DNA from 3 places in the Stenotrophomonas sp. GSD10 genome. Region 2 is predicted to be linked to each of the others. Evidence: predicted binding sites of a transcription regulator. Region 2 holds the regulator's gene; each other region holds the start of a gene.
The links. The regulator FliA, encoded in region 2, starts transcription of late flagellar genes. The targets are predictions, from matches to a motif close to TAAAGTTTNNCNNNCNNNGGCCGATAA.
Positions count from the first base shown of each region.

Region 1: N4G47_RS17465 (methyl-accepting chemotaxis protein) is a predicted target of FliA. The motif match lies at 1,362-1,388, and genes of this name have one in related genera.
Region 3: N4G47_RS04590 (GGDEF domain-containing protein) is a predicted target of FliA. The motif match lies at 2,501-2,527, and genes of this name have one in related genera.

Region 1 is NZ_JAOCMC010000002.1:3,741,257-3,747,410, forward strand. It holds gene N4G47_RS17465 (methyl-accepting chemotaxis protein) at 1-1,333, opposite strand, end outside; gene N4G47_RS17470 (arylamine N-acetyltransferase family protein) at 1,535-2,374, shown strand; gene N4G47_RS17475 (VOC family protein) at 2,607-2,978, opposite strand; gene N4G47_RS17480 (response regulator) at 3,001-3,639, opposite strand; gene N4G47_RS17485 (sensor histidine kinase) at 3,636-4,736, opposite strand; gene N4G47_RS17490 (DUF2141 domain-containing protein) at 4,898-5,320, shown strand; partial or broken gene N4G47_RS17495 (carotenoid oxygenase family protein) at 5,347-6,154, shown strand, end outside.
Region 2 is NZ_JAOCMC010000002.1:1,769,314-1,775,467, reverse strand. It holds gene flhA (flagellar biosynthesis protein FlhA) at 1-539, shown strand, start outside; gene flhF (flagellar biosynthesis protein FlhF) at 685-2,307, shown strand; gene N4G47_RS08415 (MinD/ParA family ATP-binding protein) at 2,294-3,181, shown strand; gene N4G47_RS08410 (RNA polymerase sigma factor FliA) at 3,178-3,921, shown strand; gene cheY (chemotaxis response regulator CheY) at 3,979-4,371, shown strand; gene N4G47_RS08400 (protein phosphatase CheZ) at 4,371-4,976, shown strand; gene N4G47_RS08395 (chemotaxis protein CheA) at 4,979-6,154, shown strand, end outside.
Region 3 is NZ_JAOCMC010000002.1:944,119-950,272, reverse strand. It holds partial or broken gene N4G47_RS04595 (TonB-dependent siderophore receptor) at 25-2,273, opposite strand; gene N4G47_RS04590 (GGDEF domain-containing protein) at 2,560-3,975, shown strand; partial or broken gene N4G47_RS04585 (MFS transporter) at 4,077-5,278, opposite strand; gene N4G47_RS04580 (winged helix-turn-helix transcriptional regulator) at 5,357-5,806, shown strand; gene N4G47_RS04575 (metallophosphoesterase) at 5,880-6,154, shown strand, end outside.

The DNA.
Region 1 (6,154 bases), 2.0 Mb from region 2:
TGGCCAGTGCCGGGTGCAGCCGTACCGCCTCGCGGCCCACCAGCGCGTCAGCCGGCAGCGCCAACTGCTGCTGCAACGCCGGGTTGGCGTAGGCCACCTGGCCCTCGGCATCGATCACCATCAGCCCGGTCTGCGCGCTGTCCAGCGCCTGGCGCACACGGGTGTTGCCTCGGGCCACCGCACGTTCGGTATCGATGCGTGCACGCAGGCGCTGCTGCATGTCGACCAGGCGTTGCGCCAGCTGGCCGATCTCATCGTTGGCGTTGTACACGCGCAGGGTGGTGTCGAGGCGATCATCGGCGATGTCACTGGCAAAGCGCAGCGTGTCCTGGATCGGCTGACGTACCGCGCGCAGCACCAGCACCAGGCTGGTGATCAGCACGCCGGCCACCAGCAGCAGGGTCAACGCGAACAGTACGCTCATGGTGCGCGCGCCCGTCTGCTGGCGTGACTGTGCGGTGGCCAGCGCCAATACCTGGGCCTGCTGGAATGCGGCCAGCGCGGGAGCAACGCCGGCGGCGGTGTCCAGCAGCGACTGCGTCTCCACATCCAGGCCCACGCGGGCGGCGGTATAGGCCAGCAACGCGCCCTGGTAGCCTTCCATTCCGCTGCGCAGGGTGTCCTGCACATCGGCCGGCAGTCCGGCCAGCGCCAGGTCGAACGGCAGCTTTTCCTCGCTGGCACGGTCGGCATGGGCCGCATCGCCGTCGAGCAGCAGCAGCGCCTCCTGGCGGCGCATCTTCTGCAGCGTCAGCGCCAGTGCCGGTCGCTGCAGCCCATCCACCTGGGTCTGCAACGTATCAGCGGCCTGCTGCAGCTGCGCGGCAAGCCCGGCGTCACCCCGTCCCATTTCATCCACGCGCTCGAACAGTGCAGCCACACCCTGCGAGAAGGCGTCCACGGCTTCAGCCAGCGCCTGCAGTGCCTTGCGCCGGCCGGCGTCCATCGGCATCGCCCGCAATGCCCGCAGATCCGCCTGCAGCGCCTTCTGCGTGGCCAGCAGCTGATCGCGGTCGGCGTCATCGAAACTCCGCGCATACTGGGTCTGCAGGCGGCGGGCTTCGGCCACCCGCGTGGCTAGGCGGGCAGCCAGATCACTGCCATGCTGGTAGCTGGCCTGGTTGCGCGCGGCCTGCGCGCTGGTGTGTCCGGTCCAGGCGTAGACGGCGGCGATCGCCACCAGGCCCAGGCCGCAGACCCACAGGGTGGCCTTGAGCTTGTTGGCCACGCTGAGCCGGTGCGGCTGCAACCAGCGCAGCAGGCCGGGGAACACCCTGCGCCATGTGGCAAGACGCGTGCGCAGGGACCGGAGGTGGGGAACGACGGCCGACATGACAGGCTCCAGGCAGAAAGACGCACCTGTATCGGCCGGAATCGATGCACCTTTAGGGCTGTGTTCGATGCCTGCCCGCGCTTGCCGGCGCACGCGGCCTTTGTACCGGGCGCAGGCGACGGCGGGATGACACCGCGGCCGCGCTTGACCTCAACCCCGGTTGGGGAGCACAGTGGACCTCCCTCCCCGCCCGGTGCCGCCATGGCCACGCTCGATATCCCCCGTTACCTGCAACGCCTGCAGCTGGATGCGCCGCCACCGCCGACGCTGGCCGGGCTGACCCTGCTGCAGCAGCGCCACAACGCGTTGCTGCCGTTCGAGACCCTCAGCTGCCTGCTGCGCGATGCGGTACCGATCGACCTGGACAGCGTGCAACGCAAGCTGCTCGACGCGCGCCGGGGTGGCTACTGCTTCGAGCTCAATGGCGGCCTGCTGGCCCTGTTGCAGGCGCTGGGCTTCGATGCACAGCCGTTGAGCGCGCGCGTGCTGCTGGCCGCGCAGGACGATGAGCTGACCGCGCGCACCCACCTGCTGTTGCGCGTGCGGGTGGACGGTGATGACTGGCTGGTGGATGCCGGGTTCGGCAGCCTGACCCCCACCGTGCCGCTGCGCCTGCACGAAGCGCTGCCGCAGCCCACGCCACACGAGCGCTACCGGCTGCAGCGCCTGCCGGACGAAGGCGACTTCGTGCTGTCGGTCGAATCCAGCAACGAGTGGCGGGCGATGTACCGGTTCGACCTGCAGGTGCCTGCGCCGATCGACAACGTGGTGGGCAACTGGTACGTGTGCACCCATCCTGATTCCAGCTTTCCGGGCCAGCTGCGTGCGTCACTGACCGGGCCGGACTGGCGCCGCACCATCGGCAGTGGCAACTACACCGAGTACCGGCCCGGGCAGGCGCCGGACAAGCGCCCACTGCACGACGTCGGTGACGTGCGCGACGTGCTGCAGCAGCGCTTCGGCGTGCAGCTGCCGGACGACCCGCGGCTGGGCCCGGCGATCAACGACTGGCTGCAGCGCTCGCGCGCCGCGATGTTGTAGCGTCGAGCTTGCTCGACTGGGGCGTCGGCGGTGGAATCAACAGCAGTCGAGCAAGCTCGACTCTACGAGAGCGCTCGCGCGCCGCGCTGTTGTAGCGTCGAGCTTGCTCGACTGGGGGATGGGTAGCGGAATCAACAGCAGCCGAGCGTCGGCTCGGCTCTACAAGGTAGCGTCGAGCTTGCTCGACTGGGGCATCGGCGACCGAATCAACGGCCGTCGAGCCAGCTCGACGCTACGGATCGGTGGGCGCCTGCAGCGCGATGCGATTGCCTTCGCTGTCGCGGATCTCGGCGACGCGCCAGTCGCCGGCGTCGGCCGGTCCGAAGCGCAGTTCGGCGCCGGCCAGCAATGCGCGCTCAAGGCTGGCATCCACATCGCCCACGCCGATGTAGATGCGCGCGCCCTGCTCGGAGGGCCGGTAGTCCGCGCCCTGCACCAGCGCCATGCTGGCACCCGCTGCGTCATCCGAAAACGGCAGGTACGCCATGCGGCAGTCATGCAGCAGGATCGGCGCATCCACGTCCACCTGCAGCCATCGCTGGTAGAACGCGATGGCCCGTTCCAGGTCAGTGGTGGGTATCTCAACGTGCAGGATCGGGTTCATGCGCTTTCCTGGTGCTGGCAACTCAGATGATGTGCAGGGTAATCGCCTTCAGTACCGCGCGGGTGCGGTCGCGGGTGCCCAGCTTGTCGAGGATGGCCGAGACATAGTTCTTCACTGTGCCCTCGGCCAGGAACAGGCTGCGCGCGATCTCCTTGTTGCTGTAGCCCCCGGCCAGCAGCCGCAGGATCGCCACTTCGCGCTCGCCGAAGGTATCGGTGGGCGGCGCTTCATCGTGGAAACGATAGCGGGCGCGTACCGGCTCGGTGCTGACCGGCAGCAGCAGGGTTTCACCGGCGGCAACGCGCTCGATCGCCTCACGCAGGTCGGCCGGAGCCGCGTCCTTGAGCAGGAATCCCTGCGCACCGGCTTCGCTGGCCCGCAGCAATAGATCGCTTTCGTCAAAGGTGGTCAACAGCAGCAACGGCGTGGTATCACCGCGCGCACGCAGTTGGCGCAGGGCCTGGATGCCATCCAGGCCGGGCATGCGGATGTCGCTGAGCACCACATCAACCGGTTGCGCGGCCAGTGCATCCAGCAGTGCCTGGCCATCGTCAGCCTCCAGCACCACCTCCACACCCAGTCCCTGCAACAACGCGCGCAGGCCGGCGCGGACCAGCGCCTGGTCATCGGCCAGGGCCACGCGGATCGCCGCGCCGCTCATGCCGGCAACCACGCGGTCAGGTGCATGCCGCCCTGCGCGGTTCGGGCCAGTTCCAGCTGGCCGCGCGCCGCGGCCAGACGCTCGCGCATGCCGGCGATGCCGTTGCCTTCACGGATGCGCTCGGCGCGTTGGCCATCATCACGGATATCGATACGCAACTGCGCGTTCTCCTGGTTGATCGTCAGCCATACCGTCTCTGCGTTGCCATGCCGGGCGGCATTGGTCAGCGCTTCCTGCGCCAGCCGCAGCACGGTCTCGGCGATCAGCGGGTCGGTCACGCGCACGCCCTCGCCGATGCGCAGCTGCAGCGCAGGGCGCGGGAAGGGCGCGGCCAGCGCGTGCAGTGCGGTGGCCAGATCGAGGCCGCGATCATCGCGCATCGATTGCACCACCTGGCGGATATCGCCGAGCAGCTCGCCCGACAGCTGCTCGGCCAGCACCAGTCCTTCGCGCCCGGCCAGTGCCGGATCCGCCGCCAGTGCGCGCAGGTTCAAGCGCATCGCGGTGAGTTTGTGGCCGGCCACATCGTGCAGCTCACGCGCCAGGCGCAGGCGCTCGGCATCGCGTGCACTGTCGGCCAGCAGCGCGCGGGTCGCCAGCAGATCGGCATTGACCCGGGCCAGCGCGTCGCGGGCCAGTGCGCTACGACGCGCGTAGTGGGCGGTCAACGCGGCAAAGGCCTGGAAGCCGGCATACAGCAGCACCACCAGCAGCGGCTGGGTGAAGCCGCTGTGGCGAAGCACCGCGTACAACGCCAGGTTGGCCAGCACCGCAACAACCAGCATGAAGCGCGCCGGCCAATGCTCGGCCAGCTGCGCGACCAGCACCACCAGCAGCACCGGCGCCGTGCCGGTGCGTGGCTGCAGGGCGACCAGGGCGACCGCCAGTACGGCCTGCAGCAGTGCGGCGAACGCACGCGCGCCGGTCGGCATGGCGGCCCAGCCATGCACCACGAACAGCAGCAGGAACGCGACAAGCAACGCCTGGCTGAGGCCGGCGGCGGGGCCCCGCACGCCGAACGACAGGCCCACCACCAGCACGGTGGCCAGACCGGCGAGGCTGAGCGGACGCAACAGGTGGCGGAACAGGCTGGGCATGGCCCGATGCTGACGGGCGCGCCCGCAACCGGCAATGGGTCCGGCGCAGAAAGTGACTTCTGGCACGTCGAATCGATGACCACTGGCCCTGAACCCGGCGCCACGCCCCGCACAGACTGGCTCCACACCGCCGCACACCACCCACTTCCGGAGCCACCGCCATGATCCGCACCGCCCTGCTCAGCACCACCCTGACCGCCCTGGCCCTGGCCGGCAGTGCCCATGCCGCCGATCTTGCAGTGACCGTGCACGATGTCCGCGCGCAGACCGGCACCCTGCGCGTCGCCCTGGTCGACAGCACCAGCGCCTGGGACGGCAAGGTTGCGCCGGTGCAGGCGCAGCAGGCCAGGCCCAGCGGCGACAGCGCCCACTTCGTGTTCAAGCACCTGCCGGCCGGCAGCTACGCGGTGCTGCTCACCCACGACGAGAACGACAACGGCAAGCTCGACACCAACCTGGTCGGCATGCCGGTGGAAGGCTATGGCTTCAGCAACAACCCGCAGGTGATGCGCAAGCCGACCTTCGACGAAGCGCGCGTGACCGTGCCGGCTGCCGGCGCTGCCATCGACATCACCCTGCGCTGATTCCTGCATCCAGACCCGAGGCCACCATGGACCGTCGCCGCTTCCTCCGTACCCTGCTCAGCAGCAGCGCCTGCCTGGCCCTGGGCGCCACCGCACTGCGCAGCGCACCCGCCTTCGCCGGTGACCCGGCGCGTTTCGCGCAGGGCCTGCAGGCCCATCCGTGGCTGCTCGGCTGGCGCAGCGTCAGCAGCGAATGCCTTGGCCCTGCAACGGTACAGCTGCAGGGGCGGCTGCCGGTCGGCCTGGCCGGCACGCTGTACCGCAACGGTCCGGCCTGGACCGAGCGCGATGGCTTCCGCTATGACCACTGGTTCGACGGCGACGGCATGGTGCATGGCTGGCGCTTCAACGGCGATGGCAGCCTGACCCATCAGGGGCGCATGGTCGCTACGCCGAAGTTCAGCCGTGAACAGAAGGCCGGCCGTTTCCAGTATCCGGCGGCCGGCACCCACGTTCCCGCTGCGCTGCCCGTGCGCAACAACGATGACGCCAACGTGGCCAACACCTCGGTGACGATGATCAACGGCCGCCTGTTCGCACTATGCGAATCCGGCTCGGCGTTCGAAGTGGACCCCGATTCGCTGCAGACCCTCGGCCCGGTCACCTGGCGCCCGGACCTGGCGGCGTTGCCATTCTCCGCGCATCCGCTGCCGGACCGCGATGGCAGCGTGTGGAACTTCGGTTCGATCAGCCTGATGGGGGGCCACGGCCTGCTGGTCTGGCACATCGGCAAGGACGGCCAGCTGCGCAGTGCCAATGTGATTGAAACGCCGGAGCATGGCTACCTGCATGCCTTTGCGATGACCGAGCAGCACCTGGTGTTCGTGCTGATGC
Region 2 (6,154 bases):
TGGCCAACCTGGCCAAGAGTGCGCCCAAGCTCGTCGAAGATCTGACGCCCAAGGCGTTGCCGCTGTCGGCCGTGGTGCGCGTGCTGCAGAACCTGCTGGTCGAGCGCATCCCGATCCGCCAGCTGCGCAAGATCGCCGAATCGCTGGTCGAACATGCCCCCGGCAGCCAGGACCCGGCCGTGCTGACCGCCGCGGTGCGCACCGCGCTGGGCCGCTTCATCGTGCAGGAGATCGCCGGAATGTCGGCGGAGCTGCCGGTGTTCACCCTCAACCCGCAATTGGAACGTGTCTTGCAAGAGTCCACGCAGGGCAACGGCGCCGCGCTGGAACCCGGACTCGCAGAGCGACTGCACCAGAGCCTGGCCGACTGTGTCAGTAAGCAGGAAGCGCGAAACGAGCCGGCGGTCGTGCTGGTACCGGGCCCGGTGCGCGCCGCGCTGGCCCGCCTGGTCCGCCACAGCGTTCCGTCGCTGTCGGTCCTGGCCTACAGCGAGGTGCCGGAGGACAAGCGCCTGAAGCTGGTCGGAACGATCAGCTGACGCCGCCCGCCGATGCGCCAGAAAACAGACACCACTTCCGAACCAACGCAACAGACAGATACCAAGGGGAACCCGCACCGTGCAGACCACCGACCACTCGAGTTCCCCGAACGCCACCCCGCCGTCTTCGTCCCGTGACCACAGCATGAAAATCAAACGATTCGTCGCCGCCGACATGCGCTCGGCCATGAACCTGGTGCGCAAGGAACACGGCCCCGACGCCGTGATCCTGTCCAACCGCCGGATCGAGGAAGGCATCGAGATCGTGGCCGCCGCCAACTACGATGAGAGCGCCGTGCAGCGTGCGCTGGAAGCCTCGCGCCGTGACGTGGCGCCGCCGCCGGCACCGAAGCCGCGCACCGCCGCCGATGCAGTGATTGCCGCCGTCACCCGCCGCCGCAGCAGCACCCCGGCGCCGGAACCGGTCGCCGCCACCACCTCGGCGGTGGCCGCCCTGGCCCGCGCTGCGGTCGGTGCCACCGGCCGCACCCTGGACAGCGCCGACGAGATCGTGCCGACCCGTGGCAGCACCGGTTTCGCCGCCACCCTGGCGCGCGCCGCCGTCAACGAACCGACGCTGCCGGAACAGATCTTCGCCCCGTTCGCCGACACCATCGTCGCGCCGGAACCGGTGGCCGTGGCGGCGCCCAACCGCGCCCGCTTCCAGATCGACCCGCCGCACGAAACGCATCACGAAAGCCCCGCCCCGGCAGTGCAGCCGCCGCCGCTGCCGACTGCCGCCGTGGCCGAGGCGCCGGCCGAATCGACCGTCAGCGAACCGGCACCGGTGGACGCCGCCGACGACGCCAGCCCGGCGCCGATGCTGGCGCCGGCCCCGGCGCTGACCGTGGTGGCCCAGGACGACGCCGAGATCCGCCAGCTGCGCCAGGAAGTGGCCGGCATGCGCCAGGTGATCGAGCGCGAGATGAACCGCTTCACCGACGAGCGCCTGCGCGGCTGCCCGGTGCGTGCCACCGCCCTGGACCTGATGGATGAGTACGGCTTCGACGCTGGCCTGGCCCGCGACGTGGCCATGCAGATCCCGCTGGAGACCGAAGCCCACCGCGGCCGCGGGCTGATGCTGGGGCTGATCTCGCGCAAGCTGCCGATCGCCCCGGTCGACCCGCTGGAAGAAGGCGGTGTGATCGCGCTGGTCGGCCCGACCGGCGCCGGCAAGACCACCACCATCGCCAAGCTGGCCTCGCGCTTCGCCGAGAAGCACGCCCCGCGTGACGTTGCCCTGGTGACCACCGACACCACCCGCATCGGCGCCCGCGAACAGCTGTACGGCTATGGCCGCCAGCTCGGCATCGCCGTGCACGAGGCCAACAGCGGTACCGACCTGGACCAGCTGCTGGAACGCCTGAAGGACTACAAGCTGGTGCTGATCGACACCGCCGGCCTGGGCCCGCGTGACCGCGCACTGGCCGCCCAGCTGCAGTGGCTGCGCGCCGCCCGCCAGGTGCGCACCCTGCTGGTGCTGCCGGCCAACACCAGTTTCGGCGACATGGACGAGGTGGTCCGCCGCTTTGGCGCGGCCAACCTGCAGGGGCTGGTGCTGAGCAAGCTGGACGAGACCGGCCGCTTCGGCAACGCGCTGTCGGTGGCCGTGGATCACAGCCTGCCGATCACCTGGGTGACCGACGGCCAGGACGTGCCGGAGGACCTGCACCGGGCCAGTGCGGCCAATCTCGTACTTCGCCTTGAAGATTTGCGCCGAGCGGCCGATATGCCCTGCAACCCGGAGTTGAACCATGCCGTCGCGTGAGTACGCCAAGCTGACCAAGACCTTCCCGCTGTCGGCCACCCGCAGCGAGCCGCTCGGCCCTGTGCGCACCATTGCCGTGACCGGCGGCAAGGGCGGCGTGGGCAAGACCAACGTGTCGGCCAACCTGGCCGTGGCGCTGGCCGGCATGGGCAAGCGCACGCTGCTGCTGGATGCGGACCTGGGCCTGGCCAACATCGACGTGATCCTGGGGCTGAACCCCACCTTCACGCTGGCCGACCTGGTCGCCGGCCGCTGCTCGCTGGATGACGTCATCGTCGAAGGCCCGAACGGCGTGCTGGTGGTCCCGGCCGCGTCCGGCCGCCGGCACATGGCCGAACTGGCCCCGGCCGAGCACGTCGGCCTGGTCAACGTGTTCTCCGAACTGGAGCGCGAGCTGGACATCATGGTGGTGGACACCGCCGCCGGCATCACCGATGGCGTGCTGACCTTCTGCCAGGCCGCACAGGACACCGTGGTGGTGGTCTGCGACGAACCGGCCTCGATCACCGACGCCTACGCGCTGATCAAGGTGCTCTCGCGCGAGCGTGGCGTGGACCGCATCCAGGTGGTGGCCAACATGGTGCGCGACCCCAACGAAGGCCGCGTGCTGTACGAAAAGCTGACCCGCGTCTGCGAAAAGTTCCTGGCCGATGTCTCGCTGAACTACCTGGGCTGCGTGCCGCAGGATGACTGGTTGCGCCTGTCGGTGCAGCGCCAGCAGCCGGTGGTGAAGGCCTACCCGTCCAGCCCGGCTGCACTGGCGATCACCGAGATCGCACGGCGCACCGCGCGCTGGCAGGCGCCGACCGAACCGCGTGGCGGCGTCGAGTTCTTCCTCGAACGCATCCTCAAGCAGCGCGGGGTGGCCGCATGAAAGGCGCAGCCCAGTACCGGGAGGTCCAGCGCTCGGCGGCCAACGAGGTCATCGCCCAGCATTCGGACCTGGTGCGGCGCATCGCCCACCACCTGGCCGCACGCCTGCCGGCCAGCGTCGAGGTCGACGACCTGATCCAGGCCGGCATGATGGGCCTGATCGAGGCCTCGCGCAGCTACGACGCCGACCAGGGCGCCTCGTTCGAGACCTATGCCTCGATCCGCATCCGCGGCTCGATGATCGATGAGATCCGTCGTGGCGATTGGGTGCCGCGTTCGGTGCACCGCCGTGCACGCGATGCCGCTGCCACCATCCGCCGCCTGGAACAGAGCAGCGGCCGTGCCGCCAGCGCCACCGAAGTGGCCGCCGCGATGGACATGCCGCTGCCCGAATACCTGCGGCTGATGGAAGACGCCGCACGCGGCCAGGTGCTGAGCCTGGAATCGCGCATCGAGGACCAGGGCGAACTGGATACCGTCGCCCAGGGCGGCCCGACCCCGCAGCAGGTGCTGGAGCGTGGCGAGTTCGGCCGCGAGCTGGGCAAGGCCATCGGCCACCTGCCCGAACGCGAACAGCTGGTGCTCTCGCTCTACTACGAGCAGGAGCTGAACCTGAAGGAGATCGGTGCGGTGCTCGGCGTGAGCGAGTCGCGGGTCTGCCAGATCCACGGCCAGGCGGTGCTGCGCCTGCGTGGCCGATTGAAGATTTTCGAGGCGGTCGACGCCGGCCTTGAAGAATGAACATGCCCGAGGCGGCTGCCCCCGGCCGCCCGGAATGAACAACAAAGGAACTCTGCTTTGAACAAGAACATGCGCATCCTGATCGTCGACGACTTTTCGACCATGCGTCGCATCGTCAAGAACCTGCTGGGCGATCTGGGCTTCACCAACACCGCCGAAGCCGAGGACGGGCATGCCGCGCTGTCGCTGCTGCAGAGCCAGCCGTTCGATTTCGTGGTCACCGACTGGAACATGCCGGTGATGACCGGCATCGAGCTGCTCAAGGCGATCCGTGCCGACGCCAAGCTGAAGACCCTGCCGGTGTTGATGGTGACCGCCGAAGCCAAGCGCGAGCAGATCATCGAAGCCGCCCAGAGCGGCGTCAACGGCTACATCATCAAGCCGTTCACCGCGCAGACCCTGGAAGAAAAGCTGGGCAAGATCTTCGAACGCCTGGCGGCCAGCGCCTGATGGATACCACGGTCGACAAGAACGCCCTTGCCCTGCGCCTGCAGGAAGCCCTGGACGCGCTGGAGTCCGGTGACGAGGCCGCCTGGCGGCAACGCATCGACGGACTGGTCGCGCTGCGCACGCAGCCGATGATGAGCGGCCTTTCGCGGCTGGCCCGCGAACTGGGCCAGGCGCTGGGTGAACTGCCGACCGTGCCCAGCGATGCCGGTGAACTGGACGACGCCTGCGCGCGCCTGGACCACGTGGTGGCGATGACCGAACAGGCCACCCACCGCACACTGGACCTGGCCGAGGAATGCCGCAGCCTGACCGAACAGCTGCGCGCCGAAGGCCTGCAGCCCGGCCAGGACGCGCAGCTTGAGCGCATCCGCCACAACCTCACCGAGATCGCCCTGACCCAGAGCTACCAGGACCTGACCGGGCAGATCATCCGTCGCGTGGTCGGCATCGTGCGCCGCGTGCACGAAGGCTTCGGCGCACTCGGCCTGCCGCCGGAACAGCATCGCACCGACCCGGAACTGGCCGGGCCGGCACTGAAGGGACTGGACCGCCACGCGGTCTCGCAGAACGACGCCGACGACCTGTTGTCGGATCTGGGGCTGTAAGCATGAGCGCGGTATCCGACGACATCACTGCCGATTTCATCATCGAGGCACAGGAAATCCTGGACCGCCTGGGCGAACAGCTGGTGTCGCTGGAGCAGGCACCGCAGGACAGCGAGCAGCTCAACGCGGTGTTCCGCGGCTACCACACGCTCAAGGGCGGCGCCGGCTTCCTCGGCGTCACCGCCATGGTCGAACTGTGCCACGCCGCTGAAGAAGCCCTCGGCATTGCGCGCGCCGGCCAGGCCGTGCTGCAGGCCCATCACTTCGACGCCGCCCAGCAATCGCTGGATTACCTGCAGTCGATGCTCGATGCGGTGTCCTCGGGCACCGAACCGGGCTATGCCCCGCCGGAGCTGATCGCACAGTTCGACATGCACGGTGGTGGTACCGCAGCCCCGACCGCCGCCGCACCCGTCGCCGCGGGCGGCGACCTGATCACCGAAGACGAATTCGAGGCCCTGCTCGACCAGCTGCACGGCGGCAAGGCCCCGACCGCGGTCGCGCCGGCGAAGAAGGCCGACGACGGCCTGATCAGCGAAGACGAGTTCGAAGCCCTGCTCGACCAGCTGCACGGTGGCGCTGCCCCCGGAAGCAAGCCGGTCGCCGCCACGCCGGTCGCTGCGACGCCCGCGCCGCGCCCGGCCGCCGCCACCCCGGCCACCAAGCCGGCCGCCAAGCCGCTGGCCGAAGCCGAGCACACCGTGCGCGTGGATACCAAGCGCCTGGATGAGATCGTCAACCTGATCGGCGAGCTGGTGCTGTCACGCAATCGCCTGAAGACGCTGCGCGCACGCCTGCGCGACGAAGAGCTGGACCGCGCCGTATCGACCCTGGACATCGCCACCGCGCGCCTGCAGTCGGCGGTGATGCGCACCCGCATGCAGCCGGTCGGCAAGGTGTTCTCGCGCTTCCCCAAGGTCGCTCGCGATGTCGCCCGCTCGCTGAAGAAGGAAGTGGACCTGGAACTGATCGGCGCCGAGACCGAGCTCGACCGCAACCTGGTCGAAGCGCTGGCCGACCCGCTGGTGCACCTGGTCCGCAACGCCATCGACCATGGCGTGGAAATGCCCGAGCTGCGTGAAGCGCAGGGCAAGCCGCGGATGGGCCATGTACGCCTGTCGGCGCAGCAGGAAGGTGACTACGTCAGCATCGAGGTGCAGGACGATGGCGCCGGCATC
Region 3 (6,154 bases), 830 kb from region 2:
CAGCTGAAACCGGCCTGCGTGCGCTCAGAACCCGAAGCGCAGGCTGGCCCAGTACGCGCGGCCCGGTTCGTTGTAGGTCGCCGCACCGGCATCGCTGCTGTTGGCCTCACGGTACAGGCGCTTGTCGGCCAGGTTGTTCACGCCGAAGCCGAAGCTGACCGTTTCGGTCACCTTGTAGCGCGCGCTCACGCCCCAGATGTTGTAGGCGCCACGGTCCTGCAGGGCCACCGACGGATCGCACGTACCGGTGCAGCGCGGGTCGTTGTTGATGTTGGTGGTGGCCGGTTCCTGCTTGCCATAGAACGTGCCGGTCAGCAGCAGCGACAACTTGTCGGTGGCCTGCCAGTCCAGCATGGTGTTGATCGTGTACTTCGGGATCACCGACAACGGCTGGCGCGTGGTCTTGTTCTCGTTCTCGACCATGTAGGTGAAGTTGTTGCTCCACTTCAGGCGGCTGCCCTGCTCGCCCAGCAGCGGAATCACCAGGTTGCCTTCCAGCCCCTGCACGATCGCCTTCGGCGCGTTCTCCCAGCGGAAGATGCGGCCGCGGCCATCGGCGGTCAGGCCGATCTGGTCGTAGCCGGCCTGGATCTTGTCCTTGTAGTCGTTGTGGAAGTAGGTCAACGACGCCTGCCAGCCGCTCTGCGGTGCCCACTCGATGCCCAGCTCCTTGTTCAGGCTGGTTTCCGCCTTCAGGTCGGCATTGCCGCGCATGTAGCAGCCGGCACCCAGGCTCGGCAGTGCATTCGGGCAGCCGTTGCCGCGGGTGTAGTACAGGTAGTCCGGATTGGACTGGTACAGGTTCGGTGCCTTGAACGCACGCGCGATGCCACCCTTCACCACCCAGTCGCCGTTGATGCGGAACTGCGCATTGAGGCTGGGGCTGGTGTTGTTGCCGAACTGGCTGTGGTGGTCGAAGCGCAGGCCCGGGGTAACGATCCAGCGCTCGCCAATGTAGATGTTGTCTTCCACGAACACCGCAGTGGTCTGCGCATCGGCCTTGCCGCGCGCGCGATCGGCCGACAGCCCGGGAAGCCACCACCGCTGCTGCTGGACTGGCTCATCGAGTACGGGTCGGTCAAACGACTGTCGAGGTATTCAAAGCCCAGCGTCCAGACGTTCTCGGCGCCGCCCAGCGTGGTCGGGAAGCTCACTTCGCCATCGAGCTGGTAGTTGCGCAGGCGTGAGGTCGACCAGTCGCTGCCGTTGAAGCTGCCTTCCGGGCCACCGGCCAGGCCTTCGTTGATGCGCGAATTGTTCACCGCTTCCACCGCAGCGGTCACCCGCGAGGTGACATCGCCCCAGCGGCCGCGGTGGGTGATCGCGCCGGTGTTGCGGTACATGCGGTTAGTCTCGGCCTCGCCCTCGGCCAGCGCCGCCAGATCAACCCCGGTGGAGGTACCGGTGGTGCTGACCGCGCGGTCGCCGGCGTAGATGTTGCCCTGGCGACTTGTACCGGCCTCGAACTCGACCACCTGGTTGGCGGTCACGTCCCAGCGCAGCAGCGCGTTGACGTCACGGTTCTTGACGCCCTCGCGGCCGGCCGGCGGCACTGCGTTCGGGTTGGTGGCGTACTGGCGGTTGAGGTCCAGCGAGTCGGCGTCGGTCTTGTTGAGGTTGCCGTACAGGCGGAACGACAGCGTATCGGTCATCGGGCCACTCAGCTGCAGGCCGACGCGCTCGCTGCCGCCTTCAGCGCTGTGCTCGGGCACCAGGCCGTACAGGTCGACCGCACCGGTCAGGTCGCCGGTCGGGCGCTTGGTGATGATGTTGACCACGCCGCCCGAGGCACCGGAGCCGTAGCGCGCCGCCGCAGGGCCACGCAGCACTTCGATGCGCTCGATCATCTCTGCCGGCACCCAGTTGGTGTCGCCGCGCGTGTTGCGCTCGCCGCTGCGGCCCATGCGTACTGCATCGCGGGCGCCAACGCGCTTGCCGTCAACCAGGATCAGGGTATTTTCCGGGCCCATGCCACGCAGGTCGATCTGGCGGTTGTTGCCGTACTGGCCGGAAGCGCTGTTGCCGGTCAGGTTGACGCCGGGCATGGTGCGCAGCAGCTCGGCGATGTCGTTGGCCGGCGGGCGCTTGGCAATGTCCTCGGCGGTGATGGTTGAGGTACCCAGCGCCTGACGTGCGATCTGCGAGGCGGTGACATGCACCGTATCGATATCGGTGGCATCGGTCTCGGCGCGGGCGGACAGGGCGCTGCCGGCCAGCAGCGCAGCAACGGCGAGCGCCAGCGGGCGCGGCGAAAGGACAACGGCAGGAGACATGGACTGGACCTTCTGGCAGGGCAACGGGGCCTCTGGCGAAGGGCTTGAGGCAACGACGAGGGGGAGGCGGAACCTTGCCGCAGGCCTCTGCGGCAAGGTTCGCTGTGCGCATTCTCCCACTAATGCGAGTGCTTCTCAAATGCGTTCACTCATTGCAGCAGCCGCCGCGCTGTGCTTTGCGCACCGGGCATCCCTGCATCGCGCTTAAACTGGCCGGCTCATCGCCATCAATCGCGCGCCACCGCGGCCGATATCCGTGGTTTGCCGTACGCAGTCAGAGATCGACGTGGAAACACCCCAACTGGACGACGCCAGCCAGCCGCTGGCCGAGGCGTGGCAGCACTGCCTGCAGCAGGCCGGGCCGGCCGCCACCGCGCTGCTGCGCGATGCCGCCGCCGATGCACCACCGGCGCTGGCCCAGCGCTTCTATGAGGTGCTGCTGCAGGATGGCCGCGCGCGCCGTTTCCTGTCCCACGAACAGGTCAAGCAGCGCCTGCAGCCGGCCATGCAGCGCTGGCTGGTGCAGTTGCTGACCACCGATGCCGACGGCATCGCCAGCACGGTGGCCGCGCAGCGGGTGATCGGCGACGTGCATGCACGGGTCGGCATTCCGGTCGATCTGGTCACGCGCGGTGCGCGCGTGCTCAAGCACGAACTGTTCGTGCGCCTGCGCGACGATGCGCCGGACAGCGCCACCGCCTTCGCCGCCATCGACTGCCTCAGCGCGATCATGGACATCGCCATGGAAGGCATGACCCTGGCCTACACCCATGCGCGCGAGCGCTCCACCCGGGCCGATGCTGCCTACCGGCTGTTCTCGCTGGTGCAGAATGTCAGCACCGAACGCGAGCGCCAGCGTGCACTGCTGCTGGACTGGGAAAACGCTCTGCTCTACGCACTGGCCGGCCATGTGCAGGGTAGCGACAGCGCCAGCCTGGCCACCTCCGAATTCGGCCTGTGGTTCACGCACAAGGGTATTCCCAGCTTCGGCGAAAGCAGCGAGACCCAACAGGTCGGCCGCTTGATGGCGCGTATCGACACGTGCCTGCAGCACGCGGCGATGGATGCTCCCGCGCAGCGCCTGGCAGTGCTGCCGTCGATCCGTGAAGACCTGGCCAGCATCCGCACCCTGATGACGCTGCTGTTCGAGCGTATCGGCGAACTCGATGCCGGCAGCGACGCATTGACCAACCTGCTCAACCGCCGCTTCCTGCCCACCGTGCTGCGCCGGGAAATCGAGCTGGCCACGCGCAACCGCACACCGTTCTCGCTGCTGCTGCTCGACCTCGACCACTTCAAGGCGATCAACGACGGCCATGGCCACGACGCCGGCGACCGCGCGTTGCAGCATGTGGCCGGCCTGCTCGGCCAGCTCACGCGCGGCAGCGACTACCTGTTCCGCTATGGCGGCGAAGAGTTCGTGGTGGTGCTGGTCGCGGCCAGCGAATCACAGGCCGAGGTGATTGCCGAAAGCCTGCGGCGGCAGATCGCGCAGTCGCCGGTGGTGCTGGCCAACGGGCAGGTGCTGGAACTGACCGCCAGCATCGGCGTAGCCGGCCACGACGGACACCCCGACTACGAACGCCTGATGTCACGCGCCGATGCCGCGATGTACGCGGCCAAGCGTGGCGGCCGCAACCGCGTGGTAGTGGCCAGCGACGCGTTGCAGGACGCGCCGGGGCGGCGTGCACTGCAGCGGTGAAACGGCGGAAATGAATCATCGCGGTGGCAGGTAGAGTCGACTGTCAGTCGACTATCGCGCGCAGCGCGGGGGTTTTCGGGGTCCTAAGGAAGAGCAGTCGACTAACAGTCGACTCTACCGGTTCGTGCGTCCGCCGATACCTTGAGCGCTGCCGCCCACCACAGCAGCGCCAGCAAGGCGATGCCCGCGCCCAGCAGGCACACCGCCGGCCAGCCATGACGGGCCTGCATCCAGGTTCCGGCCGCCGCACCAGCACCGCTGCCCATCGCATAGAACAGCATGTACAGCGCCACCAGGCGACCGTGCTGTTCCGCCGGTGCACGCAGCAGCAGGGCCTGATTGGCGACGTGCAGCGCCTGTCCGCCCAGATCCAGAACCACCACGCCCAGCAACAACAGCACCAGCGAACGCGGTAGGCCCAGCAGTGGCCACCAGGCAAACAGCATCAACGCCAGCGCCCCGATGCTGACCCGATGCGCGAAGCCGCGGTCCATCCAATGCCCGACCCGTGCTGCCAGCAGCGCACCCACCACGCCCGCCAGGCCCAATGCACCGATGGCCGCGGTCGACCAGTGCAACGGCGGGGCCGACAGCGGCAGCGGTACCGCCGCCCAGAACACATTGAGCCCGGCAAACAGCAACAGCGCCAGCGGGCCGCGCTCACGCAGGGTCCGGTCGTTGCGCAGCATGCCCAGCATCGAATCCAGCAGTTCGCGCCAGCGCGGGGAACCACCGGCACCGGCACGGCGGGCAGGCGCTGCCACAACAGCACCGCCAAGGCCACCATCACCATCGCCGACAGCAGATAGACCGCGCGCCAGCCCAGCGCAGACGCGACTGCCCCCGATAGCACACGCGCGAGCAGCAGGCCGATGAACACCCCACCCTGCACGGTGCCCACCACGCGCCCCCGCTGCTCGGGCGGTGCCAGCGTGGCTGTGTAGGCGATCAGCCCTTGGGTCAGCGCCGTGCCCAGCAGGCCGGCCAGCAGCATGCCCGACAACAACCAGGCCGCCGTGCCTGCCGTTGCAAGCCACAACAACGCCAGCACCAGTGCCACCAACTGCAACCGCAGCAGGCGTCGCCGGTCACCACGATCGGCCAGCGGCAGCAGGCCCAGCAGCGCCAGCACGCTGCCGGCCTGGGTGGCAGACACCACCGCACCGGCCACCGCCCGGTCCAGCGCGAAGGCGCGCGCGAGCTGGTCCAGCAGCGGCTGCGCGTAGTAGACGTTGGCGACGCCGGCGCCGGCGGCGACCGCGAGCAGGACCAGCAGGGAGCGGGGTATCGGAGCGAGACTCATCATGTAGTTGCAATTTGAAACTTGATGCAGGCTAGCGGCATTGGTTTTAAACTGCAACCACCTTCTGCGGAACCTGCCATGCACGCCGACAGCCCCTGCCCCGTTGCCCGTAGCGCCGACCTGCTCGGTGACCGCTGGGCGTTGCTGGTGATCCGCGATGCCTTCGATGGCATCACCCGGTTCGGCGACTTCCAGCGCAGCCTCGGCGCCGCGCGCAACATCCTCAGCGACCGCCTGCGCCGGCTGGTCGAAGCGGGCATCCTGCAGCTGCAGCCGGCCTCCGACGGCTCGGCCTACCAGCAATACGTGCTCACCGCCGCCGGCCAGGAGCTGTTCCCGCTGCTGGTCGCGCTGCGCCAGTGGGGCGAACGGCATCGCTTCGCTGCCGGTGAGGCCCATTCGCAACTGATCGAATCGAGCACGCGCCGTCCGCTGCCCCACATGCAGCCGCGTGGGCGCGACGGCCAACCTCTGCAGGCGGCGGCCACCCGCGTGCGCAAGCTCAAGGACGAGGGGCGTGATATCTGATCCGCCCGTTCGCGCACACCGTGCTACGGCCGGGCCGGGTAGCATCGGCGCTTTCCGCCTCTGGATGCCGCCGATGTCGCGCTATCGCCGTTCGCTGTTGATCGCCCTGTTGCCCCTGCTGGCCTGTGCCGCTGGAGCCACGCAGGCCCGCGAGGTCGCCGCGCCCGCTGACCATGTACAGGCCGATGGCCCGTACGTGTTCCGCGACGGCCAGCAGCTGAAGGCGAAATGGATCTGCGCGGACAAGGTCGAGTCGCGCGCGCTGCCGATCAACGCGGCGGGCACCGATATCGCGCCGCGCTGCGGCTACGAACACACCGTGCATGTCGCCGCACCCAATGCACCGTC